2 regions of the Salinicola sp. V024 genome follow, and region 1 is predicted to be linked to the other one. Evidence: predicted binding sites of a transcription regulator. Region 1 holds the regulator's gene; the other holds the start of a gene.
The links. The regulator LexA, encoded in region 1, represses DNA repair genes until DNA is damaged. The targets are predictions, from matches to a motif close to TACTGTNTANNTANACAGTA.
Positions count from the first base shown of each region.

Region 2: the regulator LexA is predicted to act here: its motif matches at 2,169-2,188, upstream of ACUN9V_RS03815 (PA0069 family radical SAM protein).

Region 1 is NZ_JBQXYB010000005.1:168,940-177,295, reverse strand. It holds gene ACUN9V_RS10150 (glycerophosphodiester phosphodiesterase family protein) at 1-165, shown strand, start outside; gene ppsA (phosphoenolpyruvate synthase) at 270-2,648, opposite strand; gene ppsR (posphoenolpyruvate synthetase regulatory kinase/phosphorylase PpsR) at 2,934-3,767, shown strand; gene ACUN9V_RS10135 (hypoxanthine-guanine phosphoribosyltransferase) at 3,859-4,431, opposite strand; gene nagZ (beta-N-acetylhexosaminidase) at 4,510-5,526, opposite strand; gene ACUN9V_RS10125 (TetR/AcrR family transcriptional regulator) at 5,705-6,373, opposite strand; gene lexA (transcriptional repressor LexA) at 6,721-7,368, shown strand; gene dinB (DNA polymerase IV) at 7,387-8,356, shown strand, end outside.
Region 2 is NZ_JBQXYB010000002.1:51,050-59,405, reverse strand. It holds gene ACUN9V_RS03830 (phosphoethanolamine transferase) at 1-643, opposite strand, end outside; gene ACUN9V_RS03825 (phosphatase PAP2 family protein) at 640-1,416, opposite strand; gene ACUN9V_RS03820 (diacylglycerol kinase) at 1,401-1,652, opposite strand; gene ACUN9V_RS03815 (PA0069 family radical SAM protein) at 2,218-3,294, shown strand; gene ACUN9V_RS03810 ((R)-mandelonitrile lyase) at 3,311-3,724, opposite strand; gene ACUN9V_RS03805 (glycosyltransferase) at 4,103-4,963, shown strand; gene ACUN9V_RS03800 (lipid-A-disaccharide synthase N-terminal domain-containing protein) at 4,960-5,271, shown strand; gene ACUN9V_RS03795 (ArnT family glycosyltransferase) at 5,313-7,070, shown strand; gene ACUN9V_RS03790 (ATP-binding protein) at 7,149-8,356, opposite strand, start outside.

The sequences.
Region 1 (8,356 bases):
TGGACCGTCAACGGCATCGGCGACATGTCACGCTATATCGACATGGGTGTCGACAACATCATTACCGATCGGCCCGAGGCGCTGACCAGCATCCTCGCGGAGCGACGCGAGATGTCGGATGGCGAACTGCTGCTGGTGAAACTGCGCAACTGGCTACGGTCCTGAGGCGAAGCGGCTCGCTGCCTGACCGGCGGTCAGCTTGGCATATCCGCACCCAAAAAAAGCCGGCGCGAGGATATCGCGCCGGCTCGATGATTCCGCCGCCGAACTCAGCCCAGCGTTTCGCCCGCCAGCATGAACCACGTTTCGAGCACCGCATCCGGATTCAGGGAGACGGAGTCGATCCCCTGCTCCATCAGCCACTTGGCCAGCTCCGGATGGTCCGACGGTCCCTGACCGCAGATGCCCACGTACTTGCCCTGCGCCTTGCAGGCCTGAATCGCCATCGACAGCAGCTTCTTGACCGCCGGGTCCCGCTCGTCGAACAGGTGCGCAATGATCGCGGAATCGCGGTCCAGACCCAGCGTCAACTGGGTCAGGTCGTTGGAGCCGATGGAAAAGCCGTCGAAATGCTCGAGAAACTCATCCGCCAGCAGCGCGTTGGAGGGCAGCTCGCACATCATGATGATCTTCAGTCCATCCTCGCCGCGCTTGAGCCCGTTGGCCTCGAGCAGATCGACCACCGCCTTGCCCTCGGCGGGCGTGCGCACGAACGGCACCATGATCTCGACGTTTTTCAGCCCCATCTCGTCGCGAACGCGCTTCAACGCCCGGCACTCCAGCTCGAAGCAGGCCCGGAAGTCATCCGAGATATAACGCGATGCGCCTCGGAACCCCAGCATCGGATTCTCTTCGCCCGGCTCGTAGAGCTTGCCGCCGATCAGGTTCTCGTATTCGTTGGATTTGAAATCGGACAGTCGCACGATCACGCGCTTGGGATAGAACGCCGCCGCCAGCGTCGAAATCCCCTCGACCAGGCGATCGACATAGAAGCTGACCGGATCGGCATACCCCGCGATACGCAAATCGATGGTCTGCTGCAGATCGCTGGAGAGCTTGTCGTAATCCATCAGCGCCCGCGGGTGAACCCCGATCATGCGATTGATGATGAACTCGAGCCGCGCCAGCCCGATACCTTCGTTGGGCAGCCCCGCGAAAGCGAATGCCCGGTCCGGGTTACCCACGTTCATCATGATCTTGAACGGAATCTCCGGCATGCCATCGACGCTGGTGGTCTGGCAATCGTACTCGAGCTTGCCCTGATAGACGTGGCCGGTATCGCCCTCGGCGCAGGATACCGTCACCTCGACATCGTCTTGCAGCAACTCGGTGGCATCACCACAGCCGACCACTGCCGGAATACCCAATTCGCGGGCGATGATCGCCGCGTGGCAGGTGCGGCCACCGCGATTGGTCACGATAGCGGATGCGCGCTTCATGATCGGCTCCCAGTCGGGATCGGTCATGTCGGTCACCAGCACGTCGCCGGGCTGCACCTTGTGCATCTCTTCCGGCGACCCCACCAACTTGACCTTGCCCTGGCCGATGCGTTGACCGATGGCACGGCCTTCGACCAGCACGCGGCTCTTGCTCTTGAGCGTGAACCGTTCCAGCGTACCCACCTGCTGATTGGATACCACCGTTTCCGGCCGCGCCTGAACGATATAAAGCTTGCCGTCGTCACCGTCCCGAGCCCACTCGATATCCATCGGACGACCGTAATGCTGCTCGATGGTCACCGCCTGGCGCGCCAGCTCCATGACATCGTCATCGCTGAGGCAGAAACGCTGGCGATCCGCATGCGCGACATCGACGGTCTTGACCGATCGACCCGCAGCCGTATCGTCCGTATAGACCATCTTGAGCCGCTTGGATCCCAGCGTACGCCGCAATACGGCCGGCCGACCGGCGGCAAGCGTCGGCTTGTGGACGTAGAACTCGTCAGGATTGACCGCGCCCTGCACCACCGTCTCGCCCAGACCCCAGGCGCCGGTGACGAATACCGCATCGCGATAGCCGGACTCGGTGTCCAGCGTGAACATCACGCCGGCCGCCGCCGTCTCGGAGCGCACCATCTTCTGGACGCCGGCGGAGAGCGCGACGTTCTCGTGGGCGTAGCCGCGGTGCACACGATAGGAGATGGCACGATCATTGAACAACGAGGCGAAGACTTCATGAACCGCGCGTTTAACGTTGTCGAAGCCGTCGATGTTGAGAAAAGTTTCCTGCTGACCGGCGAACGAGGCGTCGGGCAGATCTTCGGCGGTGGCCGACGACCGAACCGCTACCTTGAGCTGGGGATGCTTGGCCTGCAACGTCTGATAGGCATCGGCCAGCGCCTGTTCGAAAGCCGGCGGCAGCGGCGTGTCGATCACCCATTGGCGAACTTTCTCGCCCACCTTGGCCAGCATCTCGGTGTCGTCGACGTCAAGCCGGGAAAGCTCGGCATTGATTCGATCGTTCAACCCATCATGGGCGAGAAACTCGCGATAGGCATGGGCCGTGGTGGCAAAGCCGCCCGGCACGGTAACGCCAGCGTCCGCCAGGTTGGAGATCATCTCTCCGAGTGAGGCGTTCTTGCCCCCGACGCGCTCGACGTCAGACATTCCCAATTGCTCGAAAGTGATGATGAAGGGTTCCAAAGTCATCTCCTGGTCGTCTCGGCTGGCCGCCGTTCATCGCCGTCTATCGAACATGGCTTATTGAACATGGCTCATTGAACATGGCGCGTTCCGCTGCACCTTGATGGAGCCAGAAGCTAACAGGCGGCCATAGGCTTAGCCAGAAGTTTAAGGGCGTAGAGTTTGGAGTATTTCTACAGGAATTCGGGGATTTTCAGGTTTCCTGTAGTCGCCGTCGCTCGACGGCAACGAGTTGCCCGCAGGGGGATTTTGGGCCGACAATGGGGGAATCGACACACTCGGATGAACGCCATGCCCCGCACCGCTTTCTTCATCTCCGACGGCACCGGTATTACGGCGGAAACTCTCGGCCGCAGCCTGCTTTCGCAGTTCGAAAACACCGAATTCATCCAGGTCACCAAGCCCTACATCGACACGCTCGACAAGGCCCGTTCGCTGGTCGGCATCATCGAAGCGACCGCCGAACGCGACGGCATTCGTCCGATCGTCATCGATACCATCGTCGATCAAGCGATCCGCAATATCGTCGCCGAGGCATCGGCGTTCAAGGTGGATATTTTCTCCACCTTCCTCGCGCCGCTGGAAGAAGAACTGGAGACGCATTCCACCTATACCGTCGGCCGCACCCACGCGATCGGCCGTGACGACGTCTATATGCATCGGATCGAGGCGGTCAATTTCGCCCTCGACAACGACGATGGGGCGAGGACGCATCAATATCAGGAGGCGGATGTCATCTTGATCGGCGTCTCCCGTTGCGGCAAGACGCCCACCTCGCTCTATCTCGCGCTGCAGTTCGGCATCCGCGCGGCCAACTATCCGCTGACCGAAGACGATCTCGACGAGAACGGGATTCTCAACCTGCCCCCCTCGCTGGCCAAGCACCGCCACAAGCTGTTCGGGTTGACCATCGATGCTCGTCGGCTGGCGGCCATTCGTACCGAGCGCCGGCCCGACAGTCGCTACTGCTCGATGGACCAATGCATGCAGGAGATCGGCCAGGCCGAAGCGCTGTACCGCCGCCACAATATCTCCTACATCGACACGACACGCTTCTCGATCGAGGAGATCTCGACCCGGATGATCAACGAATCCGGACTGCAGAGACGCTTCAGCCCGCGGTGAGCGGGCTGAAGGAGAGGCTCATGCACGGCCGAGCCGTGCGGCGGCTGTCGGGCGTCGCGTCATGAACCCCTAGCCCTAGCCCTAGTCCTAGTCACAAACCCTTGGGAGCGAAAATCCCTGGTGCGTTGCGCCAGTATCCCTTGTAGTCCATGCCAAAACCGAACACGTAGCGGTCGACGACCTCCAGCCCACAGTAGTCGGCCTTGAGGTTCGGCGTGGTCTTGCGGTCGTGACGCTTGTCGACCAGGACCGCCGTCGAGATGCTGGCAGCGCCGGCCTGTCGGCAGTAATCGAGTATCGCGGCGAGCGTCGCTCCTTCGTCGAGGATGTCATCGACGATCACCACATGACGGCCGGCCATCGGTACTTCCGGCGAAACGCGCCAGAACAGTTCGCCGCCCCGAATGCCGCCGCGATATCGTGTGGCATGGAGATAGTCGACTTCCAACGGAAATCCGAGCCGGGTCAGCAAGTGCCCGGTCGTGATCAGACCGCCATTCATGACGCAGTAGAAGACCGGAAGCTTATCGCCCAGCTCGCGGGTGATGTCGGCTGCCATGCGATCCAGCGCCTGCTCGACCTGAACCTGGTCGATCAGGCAGTCTGCGTTGTCCATCACTTCCTGCATCGAACTCAGGGCATCAATCGGTGGGGAGTCAGTCATTGTTTACCATTCACCATGAAAAACACGGCGACAGACCCGGACGCTGCCACCGTAGAAAATATCAATATCCACTATCGCTCATTCGGACTCGTTGAGCGCCTTGAGACGGGCATGGGTCCGCCGCCAGCGGGAGATGGCCGCCAGTGACTCAAGACTGGGCCGGGCGCGGGCGTAACGCAGTTTGGCGATGCGCTGGGCCTGGCGCCCTTCGCAGGCAGCGACCACCGCGCGGGCGTCGGCAGGGGCATTGCAGATCACCGCCATATCGCAACCGGCATTCCAGGCCGCCTCGGCGCGTTCACCCGGCGTTCCGGCGGTGTGGGCCGCGGCCATCGTCAAATCATCCGAGAAGATCGCGCCCTTGAAACCCAGCTCTTCGCGCAGCATGCCCAGCCAGCTGGGGGAGAAACCGGCCGGGCGATCGTCGAAGGCGGAATAAATGACGTGGGCCGGCATGATGCCGTCGAGCTTGCCTGCCAGCCGGGCGAACGGGATCAGGTCGTGCTCTCGCAGAGCGGCCAACGGCCGTGGATCTTCAGCGATCTTGAAATGAGAATCCTGACGCGCCCCGCCGTGACCCGGGAAATGCTTGCCGATCGCGACCAGGCCCGATTCGTGCAGCCCATCGACGAAAGCGCCAGCCAGCGCGCTCACCACTTCGGGATCCGGCGAAAAGCTGCGCGAGCCGATCGCCGGCGACTGATCGTCATCGAGGTCGAGGACCGGGGCAAAGGTCAGATCGAAACCGCAGGCCGCCATCTCCATGCCCAGCAGCCAACCGGTATCCTGCGTCAGCGTCAGTGCGGCCTCGGGAGACTCGGCGAACTGACGACCCAGCGTCGCCATGGCCGGTATCTGCGTCACGCCATCCTTCAGGCGCTGTACGCGGCCACCTTCCTGATCGACGGCCACCAGGATATCGGGACGACATTCGCGAATCTGGCCGATCAGCGCCTGGGTGGTGGCGACATCCGGCGTATTTCTGGCAAACAGCAAGACGCCACCGACCTCCGGGCGGGAGATCAACTGGCGCTCCTCATCACGCAGCCGCGTGCCTTCCACATCCAGCATGACCGGACCGAGAGGTTGAGTCATAGCAAACACCTGAGACCATTGAGCGCCCGATTCTAGACGACACCGAAGACGCATGACAGAGGCAGCGTGACGCAAGGCTATCCGGACACGCGATTCCGACGTCCTGTTCTGACGCCCTGTTTCGACGCCCTGTTCTGGCGCCCTATGGCATCCGCCTTGTGGCGTCGGTTCTATCGCTTCAATCGGCCAGCGGTGCGTGCGCCTCCAGCGCAGCGGGGAGCGGCGCCTGCATGCCGGCAACCACCACCGGGCGCAGATGCCGGATTAGCTCGCGTACCGTCATATGATCCTGATATTCGTTGTCGGCGATATCGCGCAGCGCATCCAGGCCGGAGAGCGTGAATACCACCGTGCCCAGCATGAAATGCAGCCGCCAGAATCGCTCGACGTCCGGTAAATCCGGCGTTGCCAGGCGCAGGCACTCGACGAAGCGATGAAAGGTTTCGCCGTAGTGCTCCTGAATATAACGCCGCAGATGCCCCTGAGCCTGGGTATAGGCGAGCCCGAGCAGCTTCATGAATATCTTGAGGCTATTGCGCTCGGCGGGCACCTCCAGAACGCTGGTGGCGAGCTGCTCGAGCAGGACCTCGAGCGGGATCTGCTTACCTCGATAGCGGGACTCCAGTTCATCGAGCGCCGTATTGAGACGCGCCGCGAACGGATCGAGGTAGCGGGCGAATACCGCCTGGATCAGCGACTTCTTGGATCCGAAATGGTAGTTCACCGCAGCCAGGTTCACCTTGGCCCGGGTAGTGATGTTGCGCAGCGAGGTTTCTGCGAAACCCTTCTCGGCGAACAGGATCTCCGCCGTATCGAGAATGCGAGTAACGGTATCGGGTGGAGCCATCTCATACCTCGCGCCTGAGAACAACGACTTAGAACGGTCATGATTCTAATCATTCGGGGACAGCCCGCACAATCAGGCATTCGGCCAGCCCATCGCCAGGTCCAGTCTGGAGCGATAAAGCCCCTTCCCTCATCGAAGATGACTGGATACAATTCCAGGCTGTATACATGAACACGCCTGGTCGCATGCCAGGTTCGAAACGCCTGGCGATTCAACAGGCCAGTACATGCCTGGCAATTCGACAGGCCCGCACATGCCTGGCAATTCGACAGGCCCGCACATGCCTGGCAATTCAACAGGCCCGCACACGCCTGACTGACATAGCGACACGGGCAAGGGAGAGACCGATGGCGAGACCCCTCACCGCACGGCAGCAGAATGTCTATGACTTTATCGTCAAGACAATGAGCGAATTCGGTTACCCACCGACGCGCGCCGAAATCGCCCGCGCACTGGGATTTCGGTCCCCCAATGCCGCGGAAGAGCATCTGCGCGCACTGGATCGCAAAGGCGTGATTCGGATGATCCCGGGCACTTCCCGCGGCATTCGTCTGCCGGCGAGTGCCGTCGAGCCCGAACCGGAGGAGGCTTCCCCCCTCGGCCTGCCGATCATCGGGAGCGTAGCCGCCGGTAGCCCGATGCTCGCCACCGAACATATCGATCGCTACTGCCCGCTACCGGCTGACTATTTCTCGCCGAGCGCGGACTATCTGCTGAGAGTTCGCGGTCTCTCCATGAAAGACGCCGGTATTTTCGATGGCGACCTGCTCGCCGTTCACCGTACTCAGCAGATTCGCAATGGCCAGATCGTCGTCGCAAGGCTCGAGGACGATGTCACCGTCAAACGCTTCCAGCGTGAAGGGCGCCGCGTCACGCTGCTCGCCGAGAATCCCGACTTCGAACCGATCGTGATCGACCTCGAGCATCAGCATCTCGAAATCGAAGGGCTTGGCGTCGGCGTCATCCGTGGCGGCAACGGCGCCGGCCTGCATTGATCGTGCTCTTCTAGCGACATGCGCAAGATTCTGCACGCCGACTGCGACTGTTTCTACGCCGCTGTCGAAATGCGCGACGATCCCGCGCTGAAGGAAGTCCCTCTGGCGATCGGCGGCAGCGCCGATCGTCGTGGTGTTGTGGCGACCTGCAACTATCCCGCTCGACACTACGGCGTGCATTCGGCCATGCCCACGGCCAGAGCATTGCGACTCTGCCCTCAGCTGAAAATTCTGCCGCCAGACTTCAACAAGTACCGAGATGTCTCCCAACAGATTCAGGCCATCTTCCATGAACTGACACCGTGGGTCGAACCGCTGTCTCTCGACGAGGCCTACCTCGACGTCACCGAGGTCACCCGATTTCAAGGCAGTGCTACCTGGATGGCCCAGTGGCTGAAGCAGGAAGCGTTGGAGAGAACCGGCATCGTGATCTCGGTCGGAGTCGCGCCCAACAAGTTTCTTGCCAAGATAGCCAGCGACTGGGACAAACCCGACGGCCTGTTCGTGATTCCCCCCGAGCAGACGGAGTCCTTCATCACCGACCTGCCGGTCAAGAAACTCCACGGCGTCGGGCCGGCCACCGCCGCCAAGCTCGACTCGCTGGGCATCGCCAACTGCGCCGATTTACGCGCCCAGCCGCTGGACCGATTACTCGATCAGTTCGGCAAGTTCGGGCAGCGCCTTCACGAACTGGCCCAAGGTATCGACGAGCGACCGGTCAATGTCTCCCGCGAACGCAAGTCGGTCAGCGTGGAAACCACCTATGATCGCGATCTACCGGCGCTGGCCAGTTGCCATCAGGCGCTGATACCGCTGATCGAGAAACTGCACGAACGGCTGGCGAGGCACGGCGATCCCGCCATCAACAAGCAGTTCATCAAGGTACGTTTCAACGACTTCGCCAGCACCACCCAGGAAACCGGCGCCAGCGGGATTATCGACGCGCGATTTCACGAGCTGCTCGAGAGCGCCTGGCATCGCGGGGAAC
Region 2 (8,356 bases), on a different contig from region 1:
GACTCTTCTCATTGGCAGTCAGCACTCTGGTCAGGGAGACGATGTAGTTTCCAGGCGTTAATAGATAGCGCATCTCTGGATTGTTTCGCATCTCCGAAGATAGGCTTTGGTAGATCAGCAGCGCGCTCCCGATCAACAGGGCTACGCCACCCAAGAAATAAGCGACCTTTCTGATGAGCGCCATCTTCCAGCCGCTGCTGGATACCTTTAGCCTGAGCAGAATCACGATGGGTAATACGGCAAAGACAAGCAGATGCTTGAAAAGTCCCACCGTCAATAACTCACCGACCTCATGCGGGTCCGTCTGTAACGTATTGACGACCATCGTCGTGTCGAAATAGGTGTGATAACTAGCCGTAAAATAACTGACACTGGCTGCAATCAGCATCAATACCATCAGAACCGGCTTGACAGTATAACGTGTCGCAAACAGCATAAAGACCACATATTGGATCAGGGTCATCAACACCCCATACCCTATCAGGGTCAACCACGACCCTGGCAGCCCTGGGGAGTGCAGCTCAAATACCTTCCCCCAGAACGCGCCGTTATAAAAAAGCGTAAACGATATCGAGACGATTAACGTCAGAAGTTCAGGGCTAATGACAGGGCGACGACTCAGAAAGCCAACGATTTTGCTCATGCCTCCCCCCTTTTTGCGTGATAACCGAGGCGTGAATCGTGACGGGAGTTCGCTGAACCATGTGCTCTACTCGATTCGGGGCCAATACCGATTTTTCTCAACATCAGCCATCCCAAGACGGTGCTACATGTCCAACAGATCATGAGCGTGAACAGATCATGGGATAAAAAGTGGGCGCCTCTGAGTTGCTGATCGACACCAAAGACCAGGCCCATACCCAGCCCTAGGGCAAGGCCAACGTATTTCCAGCACGTCGCTCTGACGGCGAGGCAGAAGTACAGGGCCACCCAGGCGTATCCGGCACTGGCGTGCCCTGCGGGAAAACACGCTGTGTCGGGCATGCCGACAGGCCGGGTTTCCAAGAGACCAATAAAAGGCAGGTCACCGCCGTAGCGTGCCAGATCCCAAGGGCATTCCATGCTGATCGCGTGCTTGATAACACTCACCGTTACGGTCGATGCCGTGACGGCCGCAATCAGATAAAGCAGAGGGCGTCGCCAGTGACTCAGGCTTTCTTTCAGGAAAGCGGTCACGGTAAACCCTATCAGCAATACACCCATCAACTCGCTCAAGACACGACCGTCATCGTGAAAAACGGATTTGGCGATGACATTGTCCTTTAGCAACCACTGCCCGCCTTCCAGGTAATAAAAATAATCGGCAATGTAAAAATCAACGCCGTAAAGTTTGAACAGCATTAAAACAGGAGCAAAAAAAAGCCACCCATAAAACAGTCTCAAAAGATGGCGTTCAAAATTTACAGGAGTATGCATAGCCATACTCCCACCATCAAAAACAGGCTTATGAAAACGGATGCCGACCCCATGTCTTTGGCGTTACCGCTAAGAGGGTGATATTCAAACCCGATCCGATCCACCACGGCTTCGAGCGCTGAATTTATCAGCTCGACAACAACGACCATTACCGCCGTGCCGAAGAGCATGGCTCTTTCCAACCCTGAGACATCCACCATCAACACGACAGGAAGACATAGCACACAGAAAACCACCTCCTGCCGGAATGCTGCTTCCTGTTGCCACGCATGCCGAAGGCCTGCCGCGGAGTACTTCGCTGCGTGCAGAATCCTCGTCACTCCTTTGCGTGCAGGAATGACGGAGTGATCGGTCGTTGTCTTCACTAAGGTTTGGCCTCTCTAAAGTCGGATTGTCAGCTCTCCATGGCTGGGCTGGCTTTAGAAGGCGGATAATGATGGGGGCGTCTTAAGGTAAAATTACCAACCTCAGTAAAATATCTTCCCCTATTTAAGGTCCGGTTAAGACTGCCGTGCTCCTTGATCAAGAAATAACGGCATCAATCTTTAATCATGAAGACAAACTTTTTCGTAAGTCGACCGGTAGACAGCATTGAGCTCAAACAAAATCTAAACGTCTATTAAACCGTCATAAAAAATCTTGGCGGGCAAAAAAATTATCTGTAGCTGAATCGGACGCACATAAAATCGGGAAGAAGACGGCCGAGCGGGCGCAGCATCTCCGCTTGCCGAATTGACACGGCTGGCTCACAATACTGTATAAATAAACAGTTACCAAGCGCCCACCACAGGAGTCGCTGCCATGTCGTCTCCCTCTCGCCCTTCCCGGCCAATTAAGGGCCGTGGGGCGACCTACAATCCCGACAACCGTTTCCAACCGACTCACAGCATCGCGGAAGACGACAGTTGGTGGGAGGAAGAGGTGCCTGGCCGGATCGCCACCCAGGTTCAGCTCGAGGCGCCTCGCTCGGCGCTTTCCTGGAATCAGTCGCCGGACCTTGGCTTCGACCGCTCGCTCAATCCCTATCGCGGCTGCGAGCACGGCTGCATTTACTGCTATGCCCGCCCCAGCCACGCCTACTGGGACCTGTCTCCCGGCATCGATTTCGAGACGCGCCTGATCGCCAAGACTGGCATGGCGGATCGATTGCGCGAGGAGCTGTGCAAACCTGGGTATGTCTGCCGGCCGATCAATCTTTCCGGCAATACCGACTGCTACCAGCCGATCGAGGCACAACATGGCACGACGCGTTCGTTGCTGGAACTGCTGCTGGCGTGTCGCCATCCGGTCACGCTGGTGACCAAGAGCGCGCTGATTCTGCGCGACCGGGAGCTACTCGCCGAGATGGCCCGGGAGCGGCTGGTCCGTGTCTTCGTCAGCCTGACCTCGCTCGACAACGAGCTGAAGCGCACGCTGGAGCCGCGCACCGCTTCCCCGGCGGCACGCCTCAAGGTCATCCGGGAGCTGCATGAAGCCGGGGTCCCGGTGGGCGTGCTGGTGGCGCCGGTGATCCCCGCCATCAACGACTGCGAGATCGAGACGCTGCTGGCGCGGGCGGCTGAGGCCGGCGCCCGGACCGCCAGCTGGACACTGTTGCGACTGCCAAGAGAAGTCTCCCCGCTGTTCGAAGCCTGGTTGGATGAGCACTATCCGGAACGCGCGGGCAAGGTGATGAGCCTGATCCGTCAATCTCGCGGCGGTGAGAACAACGACAGCCGCTTTGGCCACCGCATGCGGGGCGACGGAATATTCGTCGACATGATCGGCCAGCGTTTTCGCCGCACGGCCTTGCGCCTGGGTCTGGAACGACGCGCGGAAGCGGGCCTGGATACCACGCAATTCCGAGCACCTCACGCCCAGCAGGATTTGTTCGGTTAACCCAGTAGTCGGGTCATTACTTCCCTTGGTAGACCTCGTCCCTGACCTTCTCCATCCACATTACCGGACTTCCATCGATCGATTCCTGAATCGCGATATGCGTCATCGCGACATCGGGTGACGCCCCATGCCAGTGCTTTTCACCTGCGGGGAACCAGACGACGTCACCGGGGCGAATTTCCTCGATAGGGCCGCCTTCACGCTGAACTCTGCCCAATCCGGCCGTCACGATCAGCGTTTGACCCGCGGGATGGGTATGCCAAGCCGTCCGCGCGCTAGGTTCGAAAGTCACGGCGGCGCCACTGGTGCGTCCTGGCGCTTCGGCGCTGAACAACGGATCGATGCGCACCGTCCCCGTGAAATAATCCTCAGCACCTGGTCTCGACGGCTGAGATCCCGCTCGATTGATTTTCAATGGCTTTTTCTCCACGAAGCTGAACGATAAAGTGGCATGTCTGTATTGCGAGATTAGCAGTTGATGTGAAGCGCTTGCGCAAGCGTTTATTGGTTGCACCTATAAAGCAACCTCTGAATAAGCTTTAGGTTCAGAACGCTCGTTGATCGGCGTGGTAGCCTTGGTTGCATCTGGAGCGCCGGATCTCCGGCGGCTGACGGAATTCGATGACGCGTCCAATCCAGGCATTCGTTTCTCTCCATACAGGTTAAGCTTTCGTTAAGCTTGGCCCGCGACCATTGGCACCATACCGCTCCTGCTTTCTTCGGCTGCCAGTGGGTCAAGCCTGGTTTGAGCTTCACAAGCAATACGTCCATAAAGACAGATGGTTTCATCGCCAGGAAATAGTTGCCCATGCACTCGTCTCTTCATCAACCCAGCACTCAAATCGGCCCCGCCAGTCATACCCTCGGCCATTCGTCCGATCATTCACCCATTCATTCGCCGTTGCTGTCGGTGTTGATTCCGGCCAAGGACGAAGTCGGCAATCTCCCCAGCCTGCTCGATGAAATCAGTCAGGCGCTCTCCTCCGTCGATCATGAAGTCATCGTGGTCGACGATGCCTCGACGGACGGTACCTGGGAGATGCTGGCGCATCGCGCGGCGCAGGATTCACGCTTGCGCCCGTTGCGCCATGCTCGCAGCGCGGGACAAAGCACTTCGGTATGGCAGGCGGCATGGTCGGCCCGAGGAACCTGGCTGGGTACGCTGGATGGTGATGGCCAGAATGATCCGGCGGACCTTCCAAAGCTGTTCGAACGAGCCCAACAGGGAGACGTTACGCTGGTCGCCGGCCACCGCACCAACCGCCGCGATGACTGGATCAAACGCGTTTCTTCCAAGGTTGCCAACCGCGTTCGCTCGGCTTTGCTCGATGACGCAACACCGGATACCGGCTGCGGCCTCAAGGTGATCCACCGCGATACCTTCGTTTCGCTACCCTACTTCGATCATATGCACCGATTCCTGCCGGCCCTGGTTCGTGCCCAAGGTGGCTCGTGCGTCTCCGTTCCGGTCAATCACCGCCCTCGCGGCACGGGCGAGTCTCACTATGGCCTCAACAATCGGCTGTGGGTGGGGATCGTGGACATGATCGGCGTCATGTGGCTACGTCGACGTAGCCGGTTGCCGGCGGCGCTCGTCGACACGCCCACGCCGGCGGCCGAGGCGAACGAAAATGGGACGGACGCGAACAGGGAGGCACCAGCATCATGAATCAAGAGTGGCTGTGGGTCGCTATCGGCTTCGTCGGTCAGGCACTGTTCTCGGCGCGCTTCGTCATCCAGTGGCTCGCCAGCGAACGCGCCAGACGCAGCATCATACCGGTCGCCTTCTGGTTCTTCAGCCTGGGCGGTGGCGCGACGCTGCTCGCCTACGCCATCTACCGTCGCGATCCGGTGTTCATTGCCGGCCAGGGCTCCGGTTTGATCATCTATATTCGCAATCTGATGCTGATTCGACGCGAGAAACGCCAGACGGATTCCACCAAAGGCGCAATTTCCGACGATGTCTCGAACTCTTGAACGGAACTTTTCATTCCATGCGCCACCCCACGTATCAGCCCATGCGACGCTTTTGGACCGACCCCTCACAGGCGCACTATCGGCGTGCCTGGTTCCTATTGTTGCTGATGGCCATCGTGCTGCTGGGTATCGGCATCGGGCTGCGTGATCCGTGGCCGGCCGACGAGCCGCGTTTCGCGCTCAATGCGCTGGAAATGCTGCGCACCGGGCAATTCTGGTTCCCGCATCGCGGCGGTGAACTCTACCCCGACAAACCGCCGGTGTTCATGTGGGCGTCAGCACTAAGCATTTGGCTCACCGGTTCCGTGCGCTGGGGCTTTCTGATACCCACGACGCTGGCCGGCTTCGGTACCTTGCTGCTGGTCATCGATCTGTGTCGGCGCCTGCACGGCCGACGCGTCGCGCTGCTCTCCGGCCTGGCTCTGCTGACGGCCTTTCAGTTCGTGCTGCAGGCCAAAACGGCACAGATCGACATGATGCTGACGTTCTGCACGACGTTGGCGACTTATGGGCTGTTGCGACACGCGCTACTCGGGCCTGCCAGGGGCTGGTGGCTGATCGGTTGGGCGGCGATGGGGCTCGGCATCATCACCAAAGGCGTCGGTATTCTCCCACTGACGCTATTGCCGGCCTGGCTATGGCTAGGCTATTCAAGCGATTTTCGCAAAAACGCTCGCGGGCAAATCACACGCCTCAAACTCAAGGATGCCATTCAGGGCATCGCCGTCATGCTGCTATGCGTTGCCGCCTGGGCGGTGCCGATGACCGTCATGGCGACATGGGGCGACGATCCCTCTCTGGCCGCGTATCGCGACAATATCCTGTTCAAGCAGACCGGCCAGCGCTATGCCGACTCCTGGGCTCATCTCGAACCCTGGTACTACTACCTGCTCGAAGTGCTTCCCTGGGCATGGATGCCGCTGGTTCTCGCGTTTCCGTGGGCGATTCCCGCCTGGTGGCGACGACTGCGTCGGCCCGACGCACGCATTCTGCTGCCGCTCAGCTCGGTCATTCTGATCGTGATCTTCTTTTCCCTGTCGCCGGGCAAGCGCGGCGTCTACATGCTGCCGACCGTGCCGTTGCTGGTGATGGCAATGGCGCCTTTGCTGCCCGGCCTGCTGCGCAAGAGGCGTCTGCACTGGCTGGGGTTCGGCCTGCTCGCGTTACTCGGCGGGCTCTTGCTGATCGCGGGAGTACTCGGCGCCGCCGGCTTACCCGCACTGGCCAAAGTCGCCGAGCGGCATGCCGTATCGCCGTGGGCATGGTGGATCGTGATTGGCGTCATCGCGGTGGGGCTACTGATCGCCATGCGGCCCCGCCGCGGACTGTGGGCACTGGCCGGTTGGCTGGCGGTCTTCTGGGTCAGCTGGTCGACCTGGGGCTATGCGCTGCAGGATCACGCCCGTTCACCGCGGGACATGATGACCCGGGTCGAGACGATCACCGGTGCCGAGGCCTGGCTGGCGCTGCCGGATTACGACGAAGAATTCCTGCTCCAGTCGCGCCAGCCCAGCGTCCAGTTCGGTGACAAGACACCCGCGAGCGATCAGTTCCGCCGCGCCTTCGCCTGGCTGCAGCAGGAGGACGGCCGCTGGATGTTCGCCATGAAACGTCAGGCCGAGGACTATGCCTGTATCGAGTCGGATCAGATCATCGACATGGGCATTCAGAATGGCGACGACTGGTGGTTGATTCCGGCATCTGCGACCGTTCAGTGTCGAGGAGACGACACGGCTGCGCCGCTGTTCGTGGCACCGACGACGCTGCCGGACAGGACCGGGAGCGCACCCCGGGTCTGACGTATGGGCTGTATTCCCAGAGGACTGCATCCCCAGAGGAAAGCCGAGGCTCTCGGACTGCCGCCGATAGCCATTGAATCAGGCTACCGGTTCCATCCAATCCAAGCGGACTTCCAGCCCCCCGGCTTCGCGGTTGGCGAGCGTCATCGTCAGTTGCTGGCGCTGGGCAATCTCGACGGCGATCGCAAGGCCCAACCCGCTGCCGCTGATGCGCTGGTCGGAAGCGCGTTGAAAGCGCTGCGTCACCGACTCCAGCAGCGCCTCGGGGATCCCGGGGCCGGAGTCGGCGATGGTGAGCCAGGGGTGTCGGTTCTCGATGCCCATGGTCACCACGACCTCGCCGCCTTCGGGCGTATACCGCAGCGCATTGTCCATCAGGTTGCGGACCAGGATCTCCAGCTCGGTGAGGTTGCCGCTCACGCTGACCGGGTCGCTCTCGACGATCTCCAGCGTCTGCTGTCGGGATTCGGCCAACGGCCAAAGGTCGGCGGCCAGATCCATCACCAGCGCGGGTAGCGAGGTGGTTTGTGACGCCGGGCGCTCCTGATGAAATTCCAGACGCGCCAACAGCAGCAGTTGCTCGACGACCCGCTGTAACCGCTCGACGCCATTGTAGGCCTTGTCCAGCGCGCCGGGCTCGTCGTAGCGCGCATTGTCGAGATGAATCTTCATCGCCGCCAACGGCGTGCGCAGTTCATGTGCCGCATCGGCGGTGAAACGCCGCTCACGCTCGAGGGTCTGCCCGAGGCGGGCAATGAAGTCGTTGAGCTCGCCGCGCAGGGTCTGCAGCTCGCGAGGCACGGCCACTCCGATCGGGCTCAGATCCTTCTCGTCTCGAGTCTCGACCTGTCGCGACAGATGATCGATCGGCTTCAAGCCCCGCCGGATCAGCCTGGCGATCAGCCAGATCAATATCGGCAACCCCAACAGCAGCGGCACGAGATTGCCCAACGCCACCTTATTGGAAAGCTCGTCCTGAAACGACTCGCGCAGGCCCACGCTGATCCAGCGCCCACCCTCGATCGGCATGCTGAAGACCCGCCAGCGATGACCGTCGAAGCGCTGCCAGCGATACCCGACGTCACGCGGCGCCGGGAAGGCCTCGTCGTCCCCATGCCAGCGGGGCCCCATTAAAATCGGGCGCTGCTCGGCATCCCAGAAGCCTAGCGACAGCATCCCCTCTTCGTGGACGTAGCGTCTGGGATGGCCGATCTTGTCGAGGAGACTGCCGGTTTGGCCGTACCAGCGGGCGAAATGGCCAGGCTGGGAGAGCTGTTCGGCGATTG